2 regions of the Paenibacillus vulneris genome follow, and region 2 is predicted to be linked to the other one. Evidence: predicted binding sites of a transcription regulator. Region 2 holds the regulator's gene; the other holds the start of a gene.
The links. Region 2 encodes LexA, which represses DNA repair genes until DNA is damaged. Its sites were predicted from a motif close to CGAACATATGTTCG; they were not measured.
Positions count from the first base shown of each region.

Region 1: ABEA66_RS19750 (YolD-like family protein) is a predicted target of LexA. The motif match lies at 5,163-5,176, and genes of this name have one in related genera.

Region 1 covers NZ_BAABJG010000021.1:308,280-318,035, reverse strand. Annotated here, with positions in the region: gene ABEA66_RS19770 (phBC6A51 family helix-turn-helix protein) at 1-316, shown strand, start outside; gene ABEA66_RS19765 (hypothetical protein) at 1,067-1,813, shown strand; gene ABEA66_RS19760 (aminotransferase-like domain-containing protein) at 2,376-3,764, shown strand; gene ABEA66_RS19755 (PhzF family phenazine biosynthesis protein) at 4,021-4,887, shown strand; gene ABEA66_RS19750 (YolD-like family protein) at 5,194-5,565, shown strand; gene ABEA66_RS19745 (hypothetical protein) at 5,723-6,013, shown strand; gene sda (sporulation histidine kinase inhibitor Sda) at 6,282-6,434, shown strand; gene ABEA66_RS19735 (aldo/keto reductase) at 6,477-7,460, opposite strand; gene ABEA66_RS19730 (NAD(P)/FAD-dependent oxidoreductase) at 7,711-8,697, opposite strand; gene ABEA66_RS19725 (NAD(P)/FAD-dependent oxidoreductase) at 9,097-9,756, shown strand, end outside.
Region 2 covers NZ_BAABJG010000026.1:7,511-17,266, reverse strand. Annotated here, with positions in the region: gene spoVK (stage V sporulation protein K) at 1-645, shown strand, start outside; gene hflX (GTPase HflX) at 642-1,964, shown strand; gene ABEA66_RS22410 (methionine gamma-lyase family protein) at 1,957-3,204, shown strand; gene ABEA66_RS22405 (MerR family transcriptional regulator) at 3,304-3,717, shown strand; gene glnA (type I glutamate--ammonia ligase) at 3,813-5,150, shown strand; gene ABEA66_RS22395 (TetR/AcrR family transcriptional regulator) at 5,330-5,944, shown strand; gene ABEA66_RS22390 (alpha/beta hydrolase) at 6,001-6,912, shown strand; gene lexA (transcriptional repressor LexA) at 6,987-7,610, opposite strand; gene ABEA66_RS22380 (LysM peptidoglycan-binding domain-containing protein) at 7,757-8,119, shown strand; gene ABEA66_RS22375 (DUF896 domain-containing protein) at 8,273-8,458, shown strand; gene ABEA66_RS22370 (hypothetical protein) at 8,708-9,217, shown strand; gene ABEA66_RS22365 (HAD family hydrolase) at 9,276-9,756, shown strand, end outside.

The DNA.
Region 1 (9,756 bases), on a different contig from region 2:
GAGGAAGATTACAAAGCGCAAGGGTAATTATAAACGAGGCCGCCAGCCTTTAAACGAGATCCACTATGCAGCTATCGATCTATTAGCCGGTAAATACGGGCGAAAAAGTAAAAGTGAAATCGCGGATATTCTCGGCATTAACCGGCGCACCCTATACCGTTATAGAAAGCGGCCGGACTTTCAGCGAACGTTAGCTGCCGCCATTAATCGCGTTGTTGGCGAAAAGCTACGCGAATACAGACCGCCAGATCCGAGAAACCTTGGCATTGCGGAGGTTACACGGATACTGCAGGTTGTCGGGTTCGCAGTCGGATGATACGAAATAAGTCACAAAAAGCGTAAAACGGGTTACGGCGCGGAGTGGTGCGGGTTTAGCGTGTGGAACCGTATGTCCCAAAACTCCGCATTAGCCGAATTTTCCTGCACCAACCGCCTGGAGCGCGACCTCTCCGAAATTTTCAACTCCGATTACTTCCGATATAACCGCGCGTGTAACCTGACTAAGTCGTCCGATTTAACGCGTTTCATACCGTGAAACTCCAATATTGGCGCGGATTTACGGATTTATGCGTCCGATTCCGTAGGATTACATAATGTTACACTTCGGAAGTCCGCAAGGGCTGGCGGCACAGACAGGAAGAGGCAGCCGAACTCAGGGGGTGAACATGAATAACCGATGTATATCGGAGTTCTTACAATTAATAAGGAATGGCGTAACCATGCGGTTTCTGGTGGATTGTATACGGATGTATAAACGGTAGATTATGGGCGAGTTCGAAGAATGGCGTAGCGGTGCGGGTTTGCGTCGTTTTACGAGGGTTGTTAATATCTTATCAACAGTCCTGTTCTGTGAATAATGGATGTATACTTTCGTACCCCCCCCCCAAGGCCCCCCATCGATACCCCCTCGTCAGGTGCACAAAAAATCCGCATAGTTTATAAATTTTTGGGAGTTAACCCAAAAATGAAGGAAATATTAACAAGACGGCGAAGGAGAGAAAGTACAGCTCACGTTTTGCAAATTGTTTCCGAGTTGGCATACGGGAGTATAAGGAGGAAGATGAAAGTGAAGATTAAAATCCCATGCGTAAAGTGTGTAGCTGATGGTTCCATCGAAAGAGAATCACAGGAATTACTATACGAATACGAATTGACAGATGAAAGGGTATACTCTCTTAATTGTAATGAAGGTCACGAAACTGTAGTAATATTTGATACTCATGTATACGAACTTCTCTTTGATATGGGCTTGTATGCTCTAGCGGACGGGTATTCGCGCGAAGCGGTAGCGAACTTTGCTGCAGCAATAGAGCGATTCCACGAGTTTTCGATAAACGTATTTATTGCGAAATCTTTGTCGTCTTACTTATATCTAGATGAATTTCCAAAAGCTTGGAAAGGAATCTCAAGTCAATCGGAAAGACAACTGGGTGCTTATGTGATGTTATATCTAGCTGTTTTTAAACGTTCACCTGAGCTTATGCCTCAAAAGAATATTGAATTTAGAAATAATGTCATTCATAAAGGTAAGTTTCCGACTGTAGGAGAGGCCATGAAATATGCCGAATCAACGTTTAACTATATTAAACAAAAACTTGTGGAAATGAAAAAAGAATTAGATGATGAAGTTCTTTATGTTCACGATCATAGCTTACGAGAATATATAATTAAAAACTCAGGGAACTGTAAGCATGTTGTACATTGGTCCGAATTAGTAACCTTTAAGCCCTTAAGGCCAGTTGAAGAGATTGAGACGCTTTCATTTAAGGAAAGTTTCGAAAAACAAACGCGTCAGAGAATTTTTTATAATTAGCAAGTATATTATGTGTAGCAATACGTTTGATTTCGTCCAACACTTCGGGTAATATGTGATTAGCGATATCAATCGTTACATACGGGCGGCAATAACAGCCCCGAACGTGATTAACAATCCTATCTGCGTAGTGCAAACGTTGACCTGACGCGGTTTTGGCCTAACGCTAGCTGACCGAAAAATTCACCATTGACAACCCTAACGCGGTAGCTTCCTGCGGCTGCGGCTCTTCCTTTAAAGTGAAGGACGAAGAGGGTGCTCCGGAGAAATGCGACGATAAGGTCGAGGCGTAATAATAAACACGTCAATCCACAATCATTAAATTGAATGTACACAACCCTAGATATGACTTTTTAGGGTTGCGAATTACAACCTTCCAAGCCTGTGTATGGTGCAAATACACAAGCTGGGAGGTTTTTTATTATGCTTAGAAAGAGGGAGCGAAGAGTACCAAGCGGGTAGCGTTTTAGCTTAGGAAGTGAATCACATTTTATCAAAGTTAATTTACTTGTTGAGATAACCACACAATAATATAATTGTGTGAAAAAAGGATGTGAGTAAGATGCCTGTAAATTCATTTGAAAATTATCCGATGAGCTGGGAGCCTACCATAGATAGAACACTGAAACCGCTATATCTAACGTTAGCTAATCAACTTGAAGAAGACATTATAACTGGTTCTTTACTTCCAGGAACAAAATTACCGCCGCAAAGAGAACTAGCGGATTTTTTGGATATCAATGTGAGCACTGTATCGAAGGCTATCAAAGTATGTGAATTGAAAGGTTTATTAAGTGCAACAGTAGGCAGTGGCACGTTCGTTTCCTTTGATGCATTATCCAATTCTTATTTGCTAAGCACCGACAAGCAAAATAATGTCATTGAAATGGGGGCAACCCTTCCTGAGTCTAATTCTTATGAGCCGCTGATGTTGCAACTTAAAAACATGGTGAATGAATCGGATTTTGCAAAATGGTTCAGTTATAGTAGATCGGATGACGTGCTGTGGCAGAAGGACGCAGCATTAAGATTTATGAGTAGGGGCGGTTATCATGCGGATGCCGAAAGCATCTTGTTTGCTAATGGTGGGCAAAACGCTATAACAGCAGTTCTAGCCAGCCTTTGCAAACATGGTGATAAAATTGGTACGAATCCACATACTTACCCTGGTATAAAAACGACAGCCGCTATGTTAGGCATTCAATTAGTACCAATCAAAAACAAAGACGGGGAAATGAGTGAAGAAGCTCTTACTTATGCTTGTAAAAATGAGAATTTAAAAGGTATATATCTTATACCGGATTACCATAATCCAACTACCGACAGAATGTCGCTTGCTCGCAGGAAGGCTATCGCACAAGTAGCAAAAGAACATAATATTTTCATTATTGAGGATGCTACTTATCATCTATTGTGCAAGGAGTCTGTACAGGCAATTGCCACATTTGCCCCAGAACAAACAATTTATATAGCCAGCTTGTCAAAAACCGTTGCGCCGGGACTTAGAATTGCTTATGTTTCTGCTCCTGAACAATATAGAAAGTCGCTTTCCAACGCACTTTACAACTTGAATATTTCCGTTTCGCCATTGTTAGCAGAACTTGCTGCCCGACTCATTGTTTCCAATAATCTCGATGCGATAATTGAAAGCAACCGAAAAAGCACAATGTATCGAAACCAATTAGTAAGTAAATTCTTATCAGACTATGTTTGTCATGGAGGTGGAACAGGTATTTTTCGCTGGTTACAGCTGCCAAACAATATGACCGGAGCAGATTTTGAAGCTCTTGCCTTAGAACATGGTATCCAGGTATATGCTGCCGAGCGATTTACGGTTGGGAACAGCATTCCTGAAAAAGCAGTTCGTCTATCCATTTGTGCTCCAAAAACGGTTGAAGAATTAGAGAAAGGCTTAATGATATTACAACAACTTTTAAGATCACTTCAATAAATTGTTCGCCACACAATTATTTTATTGTGTGGTTTTTTGATGGGTGATAAGATAATACCAATCGATTTTTAGGAGAATAGACGATGCAAAAGCAATTTCTGGATAACGAAAAAATTTTAATCGGAGGTCATGCCGTAATTTGTATCGAAGGTACACTAAAATTATAGTGGACAATTAATTGAGACCATTAAACTAGTAACATGGGTGTACTATTTTTCATTATCAATTATCAAATTACTTTTAGGAGGATTTCTTTATGGATTTTTTTATAGTTGATGTATTCGCAGAACAAAAATACGAAGGCAATCAATTGGCTGTCTTTATTCCTGATAAACCTTTATCAACAGAAGAAATGCAAAAGATCGCAAGAGAGATGAATTTTAGCGAAACAACATTTATTTTATCCGATAGGCACAGCAATGGAGGGTACGATGTTCGGATATTTACTCCTGATATAGAAATCCCTTTTGCTGGTCATCCAACATTAGGAACAGCTTTTGTTATTCAAAAGCAATTAGAAAATAACGAAAGTAATCAAGTAATCTTAAACCTTCAAGTTGGACAAATACCGGTAAATTTCGAAGGTGAACAACTTATAATGAAGCAAAATCAACCCTCTTTTGGAAGGATTATCTCCGAGGTTGATAAAGTCGCTGACATTTTACAGATTTCGAAAGAGGATATTGATTCGCGCTTCCCCATTCAAATTGTTTCAACTGGGCTACCAGCTGTAATCGTTCCTCTTCGTTCGTTGGATGCTGTAAACCGTTGTAAAATTAACCATACTCATTTTCAAAATTTCATAAATGACGTGATAAAGGCTAATCTTCTTGTTTTTGCACATGAAGCCATTCATAAAGAAAATGATTTGAATGTAAGGGTATTTATGAATGATACGGGGTTTTTAGAAGACCCTGCTACTGGTAGTGCTAATGGGAATTTGGCGGGCTACATAATTTCACATAATTTATTTGAAAGCAATAATATTAATTATCGAGTTGAGCAGGGGTTTCAAATGGGGCGCCCATCCATATTAACTGTTCAAGCTAAACAGCTTTTAGATTCCATCCAAATCAAAGTAGGCGGTAAAGTTTTCTTAATTGCTAAAGGAGAATGGTATTGAAACTGGTCCCGTGCCATCCTTAGGTTTTTTGACTCTATCTGACATACATTTATTAAGAACACCGTCACGATCCAAGAATACTGCTTTATTCATGCATCCTCCTAATAATGCTGGCATCACCTTATATTAGTTTAAACCATCTGCTTCTTTTATTGGTGGTGGGAATTTTTAATAGCAGAAACTAGGCGCTCCTAACGGTTTTGTTCGTTAAGGGTGCTTTTTTTTCTATAAATGAGTTTGGATTTGCATTTGGAGCTAAACTTCTCTATAATATAGGAACAAATGTTCTTATTTAGAGGTGAAGTCATGGAAGCAAAGCATCTATCCCTCAAGCCCGTTGAGACTACATACATAAAGAAAACAGATACAAGACCGCGGCCCGAGAAAGACGAACAAGCTATGGAAGCGCTCATACGCACGCTCGCGGTTGCTATTTTTACGGAGAGGGAAACGATCATTACAGTATGGAGCGAGTATGAAGAACAGTCGTTTCGCGGCATTATAACCGAGCTCGACAAAGTACATAGAACGATCCGTATCGAGAATAACGAGGAGTACTCCTGGATTCCGTTGGAGGATGTGCTTGATATGGTGATTATTACGGATGATCTGGCACCGGCATTTCCCGATACGAATCGGGTTGCTGGCATGCGGAAGGAGTCGCTTTTTCCCTTATGAACGGAGTTCCGGTCATGCTTTGGAGCGTTGCAGAAAACAATACAAAATTTTTAGTTTTTGACTTCAAATTTCGAGCACCTTTTTAGAAAAGATCCTTTATAATCCAACGTAACAGATATAAATACTATTGAAATCCATCAGGAATAGGGAGATGCGGATGACCCATATCAATCATATTAATCTAGCCAATACGACGGGAAACGTGTATTGCTGCCTGCGCAATAAAATTGTGAGATTGAATGAATCTCAGATTACGGATTATTGCAGCGGCTGCAAGATGAATAGAGGAGCGGAGTCTGGGAAGAGCGTTCAATGCTACTGGAATGACGTACGGGATGTGACCGATCCTTATATTGTGGTTGACCCTCAATTGGAGTTTATTAGTATGCAAAATAGAAAGCTAATGATAGAGCTTCCTTGGGGTCATGCCGGAAATGCGCTAGCATAATGAATGATGCAGCATAGAAGAGGGCAGTCTTTCTGATAAGGAAAGACTGCTTTTTTTGTTTTTTAATTAATTTTTTTTATCAGGCCGAGGGCGGATAACCTGTGTATAACCTTGTCCACATTATTCACCCCATAAACATACAAAAAATTACACTTATTAACAGCGTACGCACAGGTTATGCACAAAAAGCTGTGGATAACAGAACGCTTGTTCTATTTTTCTGGACATGTTACTATAATTTTACTTTAAGCGAAGTTAGGTGATCTAAATGAGATTGATGAGCAATGAGATTTTAATCGATTCGTACTTCAAGGCTTTGAACCTCAAGTTGGAGCAGGAATTTGTCGAATTGTTGTTAGAAGAGATCAGACGTCGTCAGCTTAATTTGGAATACTATTATAGCGAAGCCAAGGTCAATTGACCTTGGCTCTTTTTTTGATAAATTCCGAAGCCGGCAAAGCATCTATTGGCGAAATCTGCCGATTCTTTTCAACTCTTGAAAGGCATCCTGGTTCAACAACACATCCCCTGCGGCGCAAGTATCATTCAACTGGTCTAGGGTTCTGCAGCCGGATATCGGGAACACGGGAAAAGGGTGGGCAAGGAGATACCCTAGAGCCACTTGGCTCATAGACAGGTGCAGCCGTTCCGCTAGGGTCTCGACCGCTTTAAGCTTACGGAGATTGTCCTCGTTACACAGCTTCCATACTTTTCGGTTATCCGGGGTTGGCTCCTGCAGCTGATCCACCGTATAGCGGCCGCTGAAAAAGCCGTTCGCCTGCGCGTTATAAGGAATAACGGGCAGGCCTGTGCGCTCATAATAGGCAAGCTCTTTCTCATCCATCGAGACCATGGTGGGATCGTTGCCCTGCGGGTAGGACGCCAGGCTCCATTTGATTTGGCTGGCTGCGAAGCTCTGCAAGCCTTTGGCTTCGGCATACTGACGAGCGGCCTCAATGCGCTCCGACCTCCAGTTAGAGCAGCCGAAATACCGGATTTTCCCTTGGCTGACATACTCATTCAGCATGTCTATTATTTCTTCGACCGGCCGGCTCGGATCATCCCGGTGAAGCCAGTACAGATCGATATAATCGGTCTGCAAATTCAGCAGGCTTTGCTCCAGATCATGACGGATATCCTCCTCGGTCAAACGAGGGATATGCATAGTGTCCAGGTCAGGATGAGCGCCTTTGGTCGCCAGAATCACCTGACAGCGGCTGCCGCGCAGCTTCATCCATTGACCTATCGCCTTCTCGCTCCGGCTTCTTTCCCCGGGAACCCAGTCGCTGTATACCTTAGCCGTATCCAGAAAGCTGCCGCCATGGGAAAGGAAGCGGTCCATCAGGGCAAAGGATTCCTCAAGCGTAATCGATTCTCCAAAGCCGGACGTTCCCAAGCAAATGACGGAAGGAAACAATGCCGTTCCGGGTATCTGTCTAGTCTTCATAGGGATTGAGCCTCCAAATGGGAATGGTTATGTATAGGAAGATAATATCTACCCAAATTATAAGGAAACCGCTTCCGTAATGTAAGAGGTTACATGAACGTGGATTAGTATACGGAAGGTAAGGGGGGATCCCTGGGCTCGACAAAGTTACTGCTCCAGCCAGCCGAAACGGTTCCAGCAGAAAAAAAGACGCTTCTATATGTTGAAGTATCAACAAAGAAGCGTCTTGCATGCTTAATGATGCCGCGGGTTACATTTTCATGCTGCTGCTGTGGCCGGGGGACAATTTGGCTTTCGGATCAATGTATACCTTCGCATTGTTAATAGCCGTCGGGGCTTCGCCAAAGCCTACGGCAATGAGCTTGAGCTTCCCGGGGTAGGTCGTAATGTCGCCGGCTGCGAAAATCCCCGGAATACTTGTTTCCATTCGGGAATCAACGACGATAGAGCCGTTATCGATGTCGAAGCCCCAGTCGGCAATCGGTCCGAGAGAGGAAATAAAGCCGAAGCTCACGATCACCGCATCCACATCCACGTCGAATGTTTCCCCAGATTTGCAATCCTTAAGCGTAGCCTTCGTGATAGAATCTTCGCCGTGAAGAGCTGAAATTTCTTTGGGCGTGAGCACCTCAACCCTGGAGTTCATCAAATTCTCCACGCTGTGCTCATGGGCGCGGAATCTGTCCCGGCGGTGAATCAAGGTTACTTTCTCTGCGATCGGCTCCAGCATGAGCGCCCAGTCGACGGCGGAATCGCCGCCTCCGCTGATGAGCACCTTCCGGCCGGCGAACCTGCTGAGGTCGTTGACGAAGTAGTGGAGGTTCTTCTTCTCATACCTCCCGGCTTCAGGCAGCTCTAGACGCCTTGGCTCGAAGGCGCCGACGCCTCCGGTAATAATGACGGTTTTGGAATGATGAACGCCTTTGTCGGTGGTTACTTCAAACAAGCGCTCGTCCTTCTTCTCTACCTTCAGCACTTTTTCCTCCAATAAAATATCGACGGGAAAATGCTTCATTTGCTGCTCCAGATTATGGACCAGCTCCATGGCGGTCACTTTAGGAAATCCGGCCACGTCGTAGATATGCTTTTCCGGGTACAGAGCGGCCAGCTGGCCGCCCAATTGAGGCATGCTTTCAATAATTTTGACCGATGCCTGGCGCATGCCGCCGTAGAATGCGGCAAACATACCGGCCGGACCGCCGCCAACGATGAGAATATCGACAACTTCATTTGGCATTGCTCGTTAACACCTCCGGGACTTGATCACCAAGGATGGAATGATAGATGAAAAAGACAACCGTTCCATCCATATCGGAAAAATACGGGTTGGCAAAAACGTAAGTTTGAGCATGTAAAACAAGCGGGTCAAAGGGGCAAACTCCTTGCACTGTCTCGATTTATTCCGGCGGGAGGAAGCAAAATAATACTTGCTATTTAGTCATATAAATTATATTATGTCATGAGAACTGATTATAAGCTGACTGCAAATAAAGAACAAAAATGTTTTTTATTTTTAAAGATTTCATTAAAATCGATGGGCTTGAATCCGATTTTTAAATAACTTTGTGTAATTTTTCACAAACGTTTTTGTACTATCATACAATATAGAAAATAACGTGATGGAAGGGATTAAACCATGAGTCGAATACCAAGAATAGTCATTTTGGGAGCGGGATACGGCGGCATTGTAACGGCTATTCGTTTACAGAAGGAATTGAACTACAACGAAGCGGATGTTACGCTGGTGAACAAACATGACTACCATTACATTACGACCCACCTGCATATGCCGGCGGCAGGAACGGATAACCCGGAAAACGCGCGGGTCAATATACTTAAGCTGATTGATGAGTTCAAAATCGATTTCGTCAAATCGACCGTCGTACAAATCCGACCGCATGATAAGAAGGTTATTTTGGAAGAAGGAACGCTGTCTTATGATTACCTGGTTATCGGTCTGGGCGGAGAGCCGGAGACATTCGGTATCCCGGGATTGAAAGAATATGCGCTTAGCATTCGCAGCATTAACAGCGTTCGTTTTATCCGTGAACATATCGAATACCAGTTTGCGAAGTTCAAGCGGGAGCCTTCCCGTACGGACTACTTGACCTTTGTAGTCGGCGGCGCAGGGTTTACCGGCATCGAATTCGTAGGCGAGCTCGCAGACCGTCTTCCGAAGCTCTGCAAGGAGTTCGACGTGGACCCGGCTCTGGTCAAAATTTATAACATTGAGGCAGCGCCTACCGCGCTTCCGGGGTTTGATCCCGAGCTGGTAGAATATGCGATGAATGTGCTT
Region 2 (9,756 bases):
CTGCAAACTATGGGTGTGTTGAATAAAGGGCATCTGATTGAGGTGGAACGCGCCGATCTGGTAGGCGAATACATAGGGCATACAGCCTTGAAAACTAGAGAATTGGTCAAGAAAGCGCTGGGAGGCGTTCTATTTATTGATGAAGCCTACAGCTTGGCACGCGGTGGAGAAAAGGATTTTGGCAAAGAAGCGATAGATACGCTGGTCAAAGCAATGGAGGATCATAAAAACCAGTTTATTCTCATACTGGCGGGGTACTCGGTGGAAATGGAGCAATTTTTGCAAACAAATCCAGGACTCCCGTCCCGATTCCCCATCCAGCTGGATTTTCCGGATTACACGGTGGATCAGCTGATGCAGATTGCAGAGATGATGGTGAAGGAAAGAGAGTATGCGCTGACCCCTCAGACTGAAATGAAAATACGTCAGCAAATCGTCAATGAGAAGCAGCAGAGCGATAGCGAAGTGGCGTTCAGCAACGCAAGGTATGTTCGCAACCTGATTGAAAAAGCCATGCGAAATCATGCGGTTCGATTGCTGAATCAGCATACGCAGCAGCCAAGCAAGCAGGATCTGATGACGATACGGCCTGAAGATGTTAAGCTGGAGCGAAAACCTGCAAAGGAGAACTATAAATTTATATGAAACCAACAACACATACGATTGAACACGAGCAAGAGAGAGCTGTATTAGTCAGCCTTGTTACTCCGGATTTGAAAAGGCAGGAGGCCTATTCACCCGAATATTCCTTGAATGAACTGGTGAGTCTTGCGGAGACGGCCGGAGTGATTGTCCTTGATACATTGTCGCAGAACCGCGAGACGGTGGATACCAAATGGTTCATAGGGAAAGGAAAGGCCGAGGAGCTGAAGCAGCTATTGGATGAACATAATGCGAACACGGCGATCTTCGATCAGGAGCTCTCCGGCGCGCAGGTTCGCAATCTGGAGCAGTTTCTCGACGTTAAGATCATCGACCGCACCCAGCTGATTCTTGATATTTTCGCCGGCCGGGCCAAAACGCGGGAAGGCATTATTCAGGTGGAGCTTGCACAGCTCAGCTATTTGCTGCCGCGGCTTTCCGGACAGGGCGCCAACCTGTCCCGGCTTGGCGGCGGTATTGGTACGAGAGGACCGGGGGAAACGAAGCTGGAGACGGACCGCCGTCATATCCGCAACCGGATCAGCGAGCTGAAGCAGCAGCTGCAGGAGGTTGTACGGCACCGGACCTTGCACAGAGAGCGCCGTAAGAAGACGGGAGTTTTTCAGGTAGCTCTGGTAGGCTATACCAACGCGGGGAAATCCACGCTGTTAAAGCAGCTGACTCAAGCTGATGTATATGTGGAGAATCAGCTTTTTGCTACCTTGGACCCGACCTCACGCACTTTCGAGCTGCCGGGAGGCAAAGAAATCGTGCTGACGGATACGGTAGGGTTTATTCAAAATTTGCCGCATGATCTTGTAGCCGCATTCCGCGCGACTCTGGAAGAGGCCTGCGAAGCCGATCTGATTCTTCATGTCGTGGATGCTTCCTCGGAAATGATGGATACTCAAATGAAGGTCGTGGATCAGGTTCTAAGAGAGCTTGGCGCTCACGGCAAGGAACGGATCACCCTGTTCAACAAAGTGGATTTATGTACACCGGAACAGGTGGAGATGCTGACGACGGAAGGGGAATTTTTGCGGATTTCCGCTTACCGTGAGGAAGATTTGCAGCGGATCGGCGAGCTGATTGAAGCGCGGCTTATGGGAGAATGCAAGACGTTCCGTATCCCTGCGGAAAAAGGCGACATGATCTCTCTGGTCTATCGTGTAGGCGAAGTGCTGGAGAATGAGGTAGATGGCGGCGACATGCTGCTGCAGGTAAGAGTGAACAATAAAGAATATGATAAGCTGGGGTATTTATTGGCTGCATACGCCATGGATCAGGCACAGAATGAGGGAGAGAATTCGGAGCATGTTTAACGAACGCATTACGGCATGGATGGAGCGTGCCGAGCAGGTTATTGAAGAGAAGGTCAAAGAAATCGACCGTATTGTGGATCAAAATCAGTGGAAAGTAATTCGCGCCTTCCAAAACCATAAGGTCAGTGATTACCATTTCTCCGGTTCTACGGGGTATGGTTATAATGATCGCGGGCGCGAAGTGCTGGATTTGGTCTATGCGGAGGTGTTTGGAGCGGAGGCCGCCTTGGTGCGGCCGCATTTTGTGTCCGGGACTCATACGATAGGAACGGCGCTGTTCGGAGTTCTAAGACCGGGGGACGAGCTTCTGATGATTACGGGCCGTCCTTACGATACTCTGCATAAAGTGATTGGGAATCCTGGCGACGGGAAAGGCTCCTTGCAGGATTGGGGCATTGCATATGGTGAAGTGGCGCTTCTAGAGGACGGCTCGCCTAATTATGATGAAATCCGTACACGGGTTACAGAACAAACGAAAGTGATCGGCATTCAACGGTCCCGCGGCTATTCGTGGAGACCGTCTTTTACGGTGCAGAAAATCGGTGAGATGGTGCGTTTTGTCAAGCAGCTGAAACCGGACGTAATCGTATTCGTAGATAATTGCTATGGCGAGTTTACCGAGCTGATGGAGCCAACTCAAGTGGGTGTAGATCTGATGGCGGGCTCGTTGATCAAAAATCCCGGCGGAGGTCTTGCCGCTACGGGAGGATATATCGCCGGTAAAAGCGAATACGTAGAGCTGGCTTCCTACCGATTGACGGCTCCCGGTATTGGCGGCGAGGTTGGAGCTATGCTGGGCACGATTCGCAGTATGTACCAGGGCTTCTTTCTGGCGCCCCATTTGGTCGGACAGGCCGTGAAGGGGTCGATCTTTGCGGCAGCCGTGTTTGAACAGCTTGGTTTCACCACGCATCCTCACTGGAATGATCCTAGAACCGATTTGATTCAAGCGATTCAATTTACAAGCGACCGGCACCTGATTGCCTTCGTACAAGGGATTCAGCAGGCGGCCGCCGTGGATGCGCATGTCGTTCCGGAGCCTTGGGATATGCCAGGCTATGAGCACCCGGTCATCATGGCTGCAGGCACCTTCATTCAAGGGGGAAGCCTGGAGCTGTCCGCCGATGCGCCTATCCGCGAGCCTTATATTGCCTACATGCAGGGCGGGCTAACCTATTCCCACTGCAAGCTGGGTGTGCTTACCGCATTGCAAAATATGATAGACCGCGGCCTACTGTAATTAATGCTGACACATTTCATAAACCTAACATAACTTGACACATTTATGTAGTGAGGTTACAATGAAGCTAGGTTTTTAGATTACAGGGGTGAACAGGTCATGAGTGATGATATTCGCCGTAATATGGCGCTTTTTCCGATTGGAATCGTAATGAAATTGACCGATCTGACCGCTAGGCAGATCCGGTATTATGAACAGCATGAGCTTGTCATTCCGGCAAGAACCGGAGGCAACCAGCGGCTATATTCCTTTAATGATGTAGAGCGTTTATTGGAAATCAAGGACTTGATCGAAAAAGGGGTCAACATTGCTGGCATTAAGCAAGTGCTCCTGCCTGTCTCCAAGGATTCGGAGGAAGCAACTGTACTGAACGAACAGTCCGAAGTGAAGCGAAGAGAATTAACGGATACCCAGCTGCACCGCATGCTGAAGCAGCAGCTGTTAGGCGGCGGCAAGCGGCCGGGTCAAGTATCCTTGATCCAAGGCGAGCTATCGCGCTTCTTCAAGAAATAAAAGCTTCTCTAGAGCATGTTCTTTCGATTGTGTAAGAGTTCGTCTTACGAACATGCTCTGTTAGTTTACATAATCTCAAGGAGGAGAAATGGACCGTGACTGAGAAAACATACACAAAAGAGGATATTTTGCGCATAGCAAAGGAAGAAAACGTTCGGTTTATCCGCTTGCAATTTACCGATTTGCTGGGGACGATCAAGAATGTGGAGATTCCGGTAAGCCAGCTTGAGAAGGCATTGGACAATAAAATGATGTTCGACGGCTCCTCTATCGAAGGCTATGTTCGTATTGAGGAATCCGATATGTACCTGTATCCAGATCTAAGTACATGGGTCATTTTCCCATGGGTAACGGAAGATCGGGTCGCCCGCTTGATTTGCGATATTTATTTGCCGGATGGCCGGCCATTCCCTGGAGACCCTCGCGGTATTCTAAAGGCTGCGCTGAAGGAAGCCGAGGAAATGGGCTACACTGCTATGAATGTAGGACCTGAACCGGAATTTTTCCTGTTCAAAACCGACGATAACGGCAATCCGACCATGGAATTGAACGATCAAGGCGGATATTTTGACCTGGCTCCAATGGACCTGGGTGAAAACTGCCGCCGCGAGATCGTATTGACCTTGGAGGAAATGGGCTTTGAAATTGAAGCCTCCCACCATGAAGTGGCTCCAGGCCAGCACGAAATCGACTTTAAATATGCCGATGCTATTAAAGCGGCGGATCAGATTCAAACCTTCAAGCTGGTTGTTAAGACGGTAGCAAGACAGCATGGTTTGCACGCCAGCTTTATGCCGAAGCCGCTGTTCGGCGTCAATGGCTCGGGTATGCACTGCCATCAATCGCTGTTTAACGGCAAAAGAAATGTGTTCTACGATGAGAGCGATAGACTGGGTTTAAGTGCTGAAGCCCGACATTACATGGCAGGCATTTTGCATCACGCTCGCGCCTTTGCGGCCATCACGAATCCTACGGTGAACTCTTATAAGCGTCTTGTGCCCGGCTATGAAGCTCCTTGCTATGTAGCATGGTCCGCAAGCAACCGCAGCCCGATGATCCGTATTCCGGCTTCCCGCGGCTTAAGCACTCGCGTGGAGGTTCGTAACCCGGACCCTGCTGCCAACCCGTATTTGGCGCTAGCTGTCATGCTTAGAGCCGGTTTGGACGGCATTAAGAACAAAATGCAGCTTCCTCCTCCGACAGACCGCAACATTTATGTCATGTCCGAAGAGGAACGCGAGGAGCAGGGCATTCCTAGCCTTCCGGTTGATTTGAAGCAGGCTCTGGATGAGCTGCTTCGGGATGATGTCATCTGTGATGCCCTAGGCGATCACGCATTGGCGCATTTTGTAGAATTGAAAGAGATTGAATGGGATATTTATCGTACTCAAGTGCATGCTTGGGAGCGGGAGCAGTATTTGACGCTATACTAAGTTAAGATAAATCTCGCTGAGTATTCACTATGGCCCGGGACCTTCAGGTTCCGGGCTTTTATGATGTGCTGGCGGGCAGAGGCGATTCGCAGCAACGTGATTTCAAACCATATATTTACAAATGCAAAATAAAGTTATATACTAGTACTGAACAATCAGTACTAAATGAGGGTGAACAAATGACACGAACGAACACACCCGATGCGAGGAAACGGATTTTACAAGCCGCCGCCCGGGTATTTGCAGAGAAAAGCTTTGAAGGAGCCAGAATCGATCAAATAGCGGAGGAAGCGCATGTTCCCAAATCCTTGATTTACTACCATTTTAATAGCAAAGACCAAATACTGGAAGTGTTGTACGAGGATTTCATCCGGGAATATCGTGAGCTGCTTCAGATAGCGAAGACCGATACTCATGATTCTAAAGCAAACACTATGCAAAGCAGGCTGCAGACGATTTATAGGGAGTTTGCGGTACAAAATTCCGATGTGATCCGTATCATGTTTATCGATTCGCTCAAGAAATCCAACGAACAGCCTGTCATCTATAAAGTAGTGGAAACGATGATCCAGGCTGAGCAATCCCGGATGGGTCTTGCCGAGACAGATCAAGCGTATGATCCTGACGAAAGACGGATCGCGGAATTTTTTACGGGGATTATCCCTCTGTTCGCGTATTTATGCTATTCGGAATCGTGGATTCGTTATTTTGATATTGAGAAGAAGCGGTTTGATGAATTATTCCTTTCCATTTTCATGTCTTCACATGGAGCTTACCATAAGGATCATCAGTAATTTTTTTTAATTTATTAATACTGAATATTCAGTACTAAAATGTGGGGGGAAATGACATGAAATCATCCAGCAAGGAAACTCTAGCGGCCATTAAGCAGCATCTCAGGCAATCGTTTACCTTTACCCGAAAAACCGTAGAACAAATTCGCTCGGAGGAAAGGGAGGCAGTTCAAGCGCTGCCCAAGCTATCTGGTGTGAAGACGGAACGAGTTATGGTCGGCCATATCCAAGGGGAATGGGTTTTGGCCGGAGAGGCGGCCGAAGATGGTAATGACGCCATCTTGTACTTTCATGGAGGCGCGTTTATTTCGGGCTCATGCGATACCCATAGGGATCTGGCGGCCCGAATCTCCGAACAGAGCCGTACCCGAGTGCTTGTCATTGAGTACCGTCTTGCTCCTGAGCATCGTTATCCTGCAGCTAATGAAGATTGTTTAGCAGCCTACCGTTGGCTGATGCAGCAGGGAATACCCAGCAAGCAAATCATGCTTGGGGGAGACTCTGTCGGCGGCTGCCTGGCATTGATGACTTTATTGACTTTACGTGATGCAGGGGACCCGCTGCCGGCTGGAGCTTTCCTGCTGTCGCCCCATACGGACTTCATATACTTTGATAGTGAATCCTATATCAGCCATGCGAGCTCGGACCCGCTAGGTAGCCTGGAAAGCTCCAGGTTGTGTGCGGAGTATTATTTGGGCTCCTTATCGCCCAAGCCGCCGTTAATGTCGCCATTAAACCAGAATCTGCAAGGACTGCCTCCCTTACTTATTCAAGTAGGGGATCAAGAGGTGCTGCTCGACGAATGTACCCGATTGGCAGACAAAGCAAGGGCTTCCGGGGTTGATGTCACGTTGGAGGTTTGGGATCAGATGTGGTGCGTTTTTCAGCAATTGGCAGGCATCTTGCCGGAAGGAGAGGAGGCTATACGGCATATCGGCGGGTTCGTTACAGGCCGTTTGCATAAATAGAAGGAATATAAAAGAAGCCAAGGTACAGGTGCCGCCTGCATCTTGGCTTCCTTCCGTTATACTTGGGAATCATCTTAGTGAATGTCGCGAAATACGCCTACAACACGGCCAAGAATGGTCACATGCTTGAGTCGAAGGGGCTCCATGGTGGAATTCTCCGGCTGAAGGCGGATATGATCCTTCTCCTTGAAGAAGCGCTTGACCGTGGCTTCGTCATCCTCCGTCATGGCAACGACGATATCTCCATTATTAGCCGATTGCTGCTGGCGAACAATGACGTAGTCCCCGTTATGAATCCCTGCATCAATCATACTGTCGCCAATTACGCTGAGCATAAACACGTTATGATCTCCGACATAATGCGAAGGCAGAGGGAAGTAGTCTTCAATGTTCTCCGTAGCCGTAATAGGTACACCAGCTGTTACGCGTCCGATCAAAGGTACCCTGGAAACGGAAAGAGCGAATTGGCTTCCTTCCGTCGATGAGCCATCCGTAATTTCAATAGCGCGAGGCTTGGTAGGGTCTCTGCGGATCAGACCCTTCTTCTCCAAACGCTCCAAATGTCCGTGAACAGTCGAACTGGAGGCTAGTCCAACGGCTTCTCCAATTTCACGTACGGATGGAGGATAGCCTTTATCTTTCACTTCGTTCTTAATAAATTCCAATATCGCCAGCTGCCGATTGGATAGTTTGCTCATCAAGTATCACTCCAGTATTGGTAATAATTAACCAAATTATATCACAGAACCGGAGTTCGTACAAACATAAGTTCGAAAAATAGCATTGACACAAACAAATGTTCGCGTTATTATAAAAACAGAACAAATGTTTGGGGGTCGTGATCATGTATATGAATGAACAATTACTTACAAACTCGGTTGTCTCGGTGCAAGGAAACAGACGGAGAGGGGAAAATCCCAACGGTACCAAGAGGAGAATGAGGGGGCTGTTTGTCATTGCGTTAGTGATCCTGATAGCCAGCATTTGCCTTTCCTTTATTGGCGGGAATTCGGACGCATTTGCGGCTGACACCGGAAGCCATCTGGAGCAAACCGTCGAAGTCGTCAAAGGAGATACGCTATGGGGGATTGCGAGCAAGTACGCGGGAAAGGGACGCAATGTCCGTGACTATATGTACGAAGTGAAGAAAGTGAATGACTTGAAGTCTAATGTACTTCAAGTAGGTCAAGTCCTGGTTCTGCCTTAAGCCTTGTTGTTCTTACTTCTGTTTCGACTGCACTTGACAATCGAATCCTGTAATGTCAAAGTATAATTTGATGCATTTTTAGCTGTGCTTGAGAAAGAGCCGGAATGCGCCTGAATCAAGCCTGACATGACCAGGAGGATTACAATGAACGAAATGGAACACGATCAGTACATTAAACGGATTAATGAGTTGGCACGCAAAGCGAAATCAGTGGGGCTGACAGACGAAGAGCTCGAAGAACGCAACGAACTTAGAAAGCGTTATATTAACGCATTTAAGAGCAATTTGCGCAACCAGCTGGAGAACATCAAATTCGTTGATGATGACAACAAGCAATAATTAGGGGGACTTCATTTCATGCAGTTTGGAGCAGTGGAGCAGAGCAATATGGCATTTTCCAAGCAAGTCTTGGGTATGACGATAATACAAGATCCGGTTTATACACCGGGATATCGCACTGGCTCATGTTTCGATAACTGAATAGATGATTCCTATGTTGGATGGTTTGGTAGTATCTGCCTTCTTGATACTCCGGGTACTCCAACTTTTTGGCGTATTCATACAGTACTTTTATAAGGAGATTGAGATATGTCTCGTAAATGGGAACGGATGGTTCTTAAAAACTCTAAGAAGGTCAATAAGGCCCGGGCCAAGCAAGGCAAGCCTTTATTGAGCGAATCCTCCTCGGACGGAGCGGTTACGTTACGCGGGAGAAGCTGGTTCATGCCTTTACTGCTGGTTTGCGTCGGCATTTTCTGCTTTATCGCTTTTCGCAATAACTACCAGAACGATAGTTTGTATTGGGTGACCGGCGGGAGCTATATGGTCTTAGGTTTATTTATTTTCCTGGTACGCCGGCCCTTCCTCAAGGTCGGTAAGGACTACCTCGTTTCGCGGCGTTTTGGAGGCGATCGGCGGGTAGAGCCTGCGCAGATCCAGGAAATCGTTATTCAAAAAGACGCTGTAGCGATAGCTTTGACTACGGGCAAAAACAAATGGGTATTTACGAAATTGTTCCACCAATTTAATATGGAAGAGTTGTCGGAGCAGCTTAAGCAATTTGCGGCTCGGAATCATGTAGAGCTGAAGAACGAATAATCAATGGCTTCGACGGGAACCACTACAGATTTTATGGGGAAAAGGATGGAAGACTAGGATGAGCATTCAAGCGGTTTTATTTGATTTGGACGATACGCTGTTGTGGGATGACCGGAGCGTAAAGGAAGCTTTCCAGGCGACTTGCGAGGAAGCGGCCAAGCATTATTCTCTGGACCCTGCGGCTTTGGAGGAAGCGGTTCGTAAGGAAGCGCGTGCTTTATATGAATCTTACGAAACATTTCCATTTACGAAAATGATCGGAATTAATCCGTTTGAGGGACTCTGGGCTAATTTTACCGAAGGCGAGAACGAGAACTTCCGCAAGCTGCAGAAGCTCGCTCCGACCTACCGGACGGAATCCTGGACACGCGGACTTAAAGCATTGGGCATCGATGACCCTGAGCTGGGCTACCGCTTGGGCGAGCTGTTTCCAGCTGAGCGTCGTAACCGGCCGATTGTCTATGAAGAAACCTTTGAAGTGCTGAAGCAGTTAAAAGAGAAGTACAAGCTGCTGCTGCTCACTAACGGCTCGCCGGATT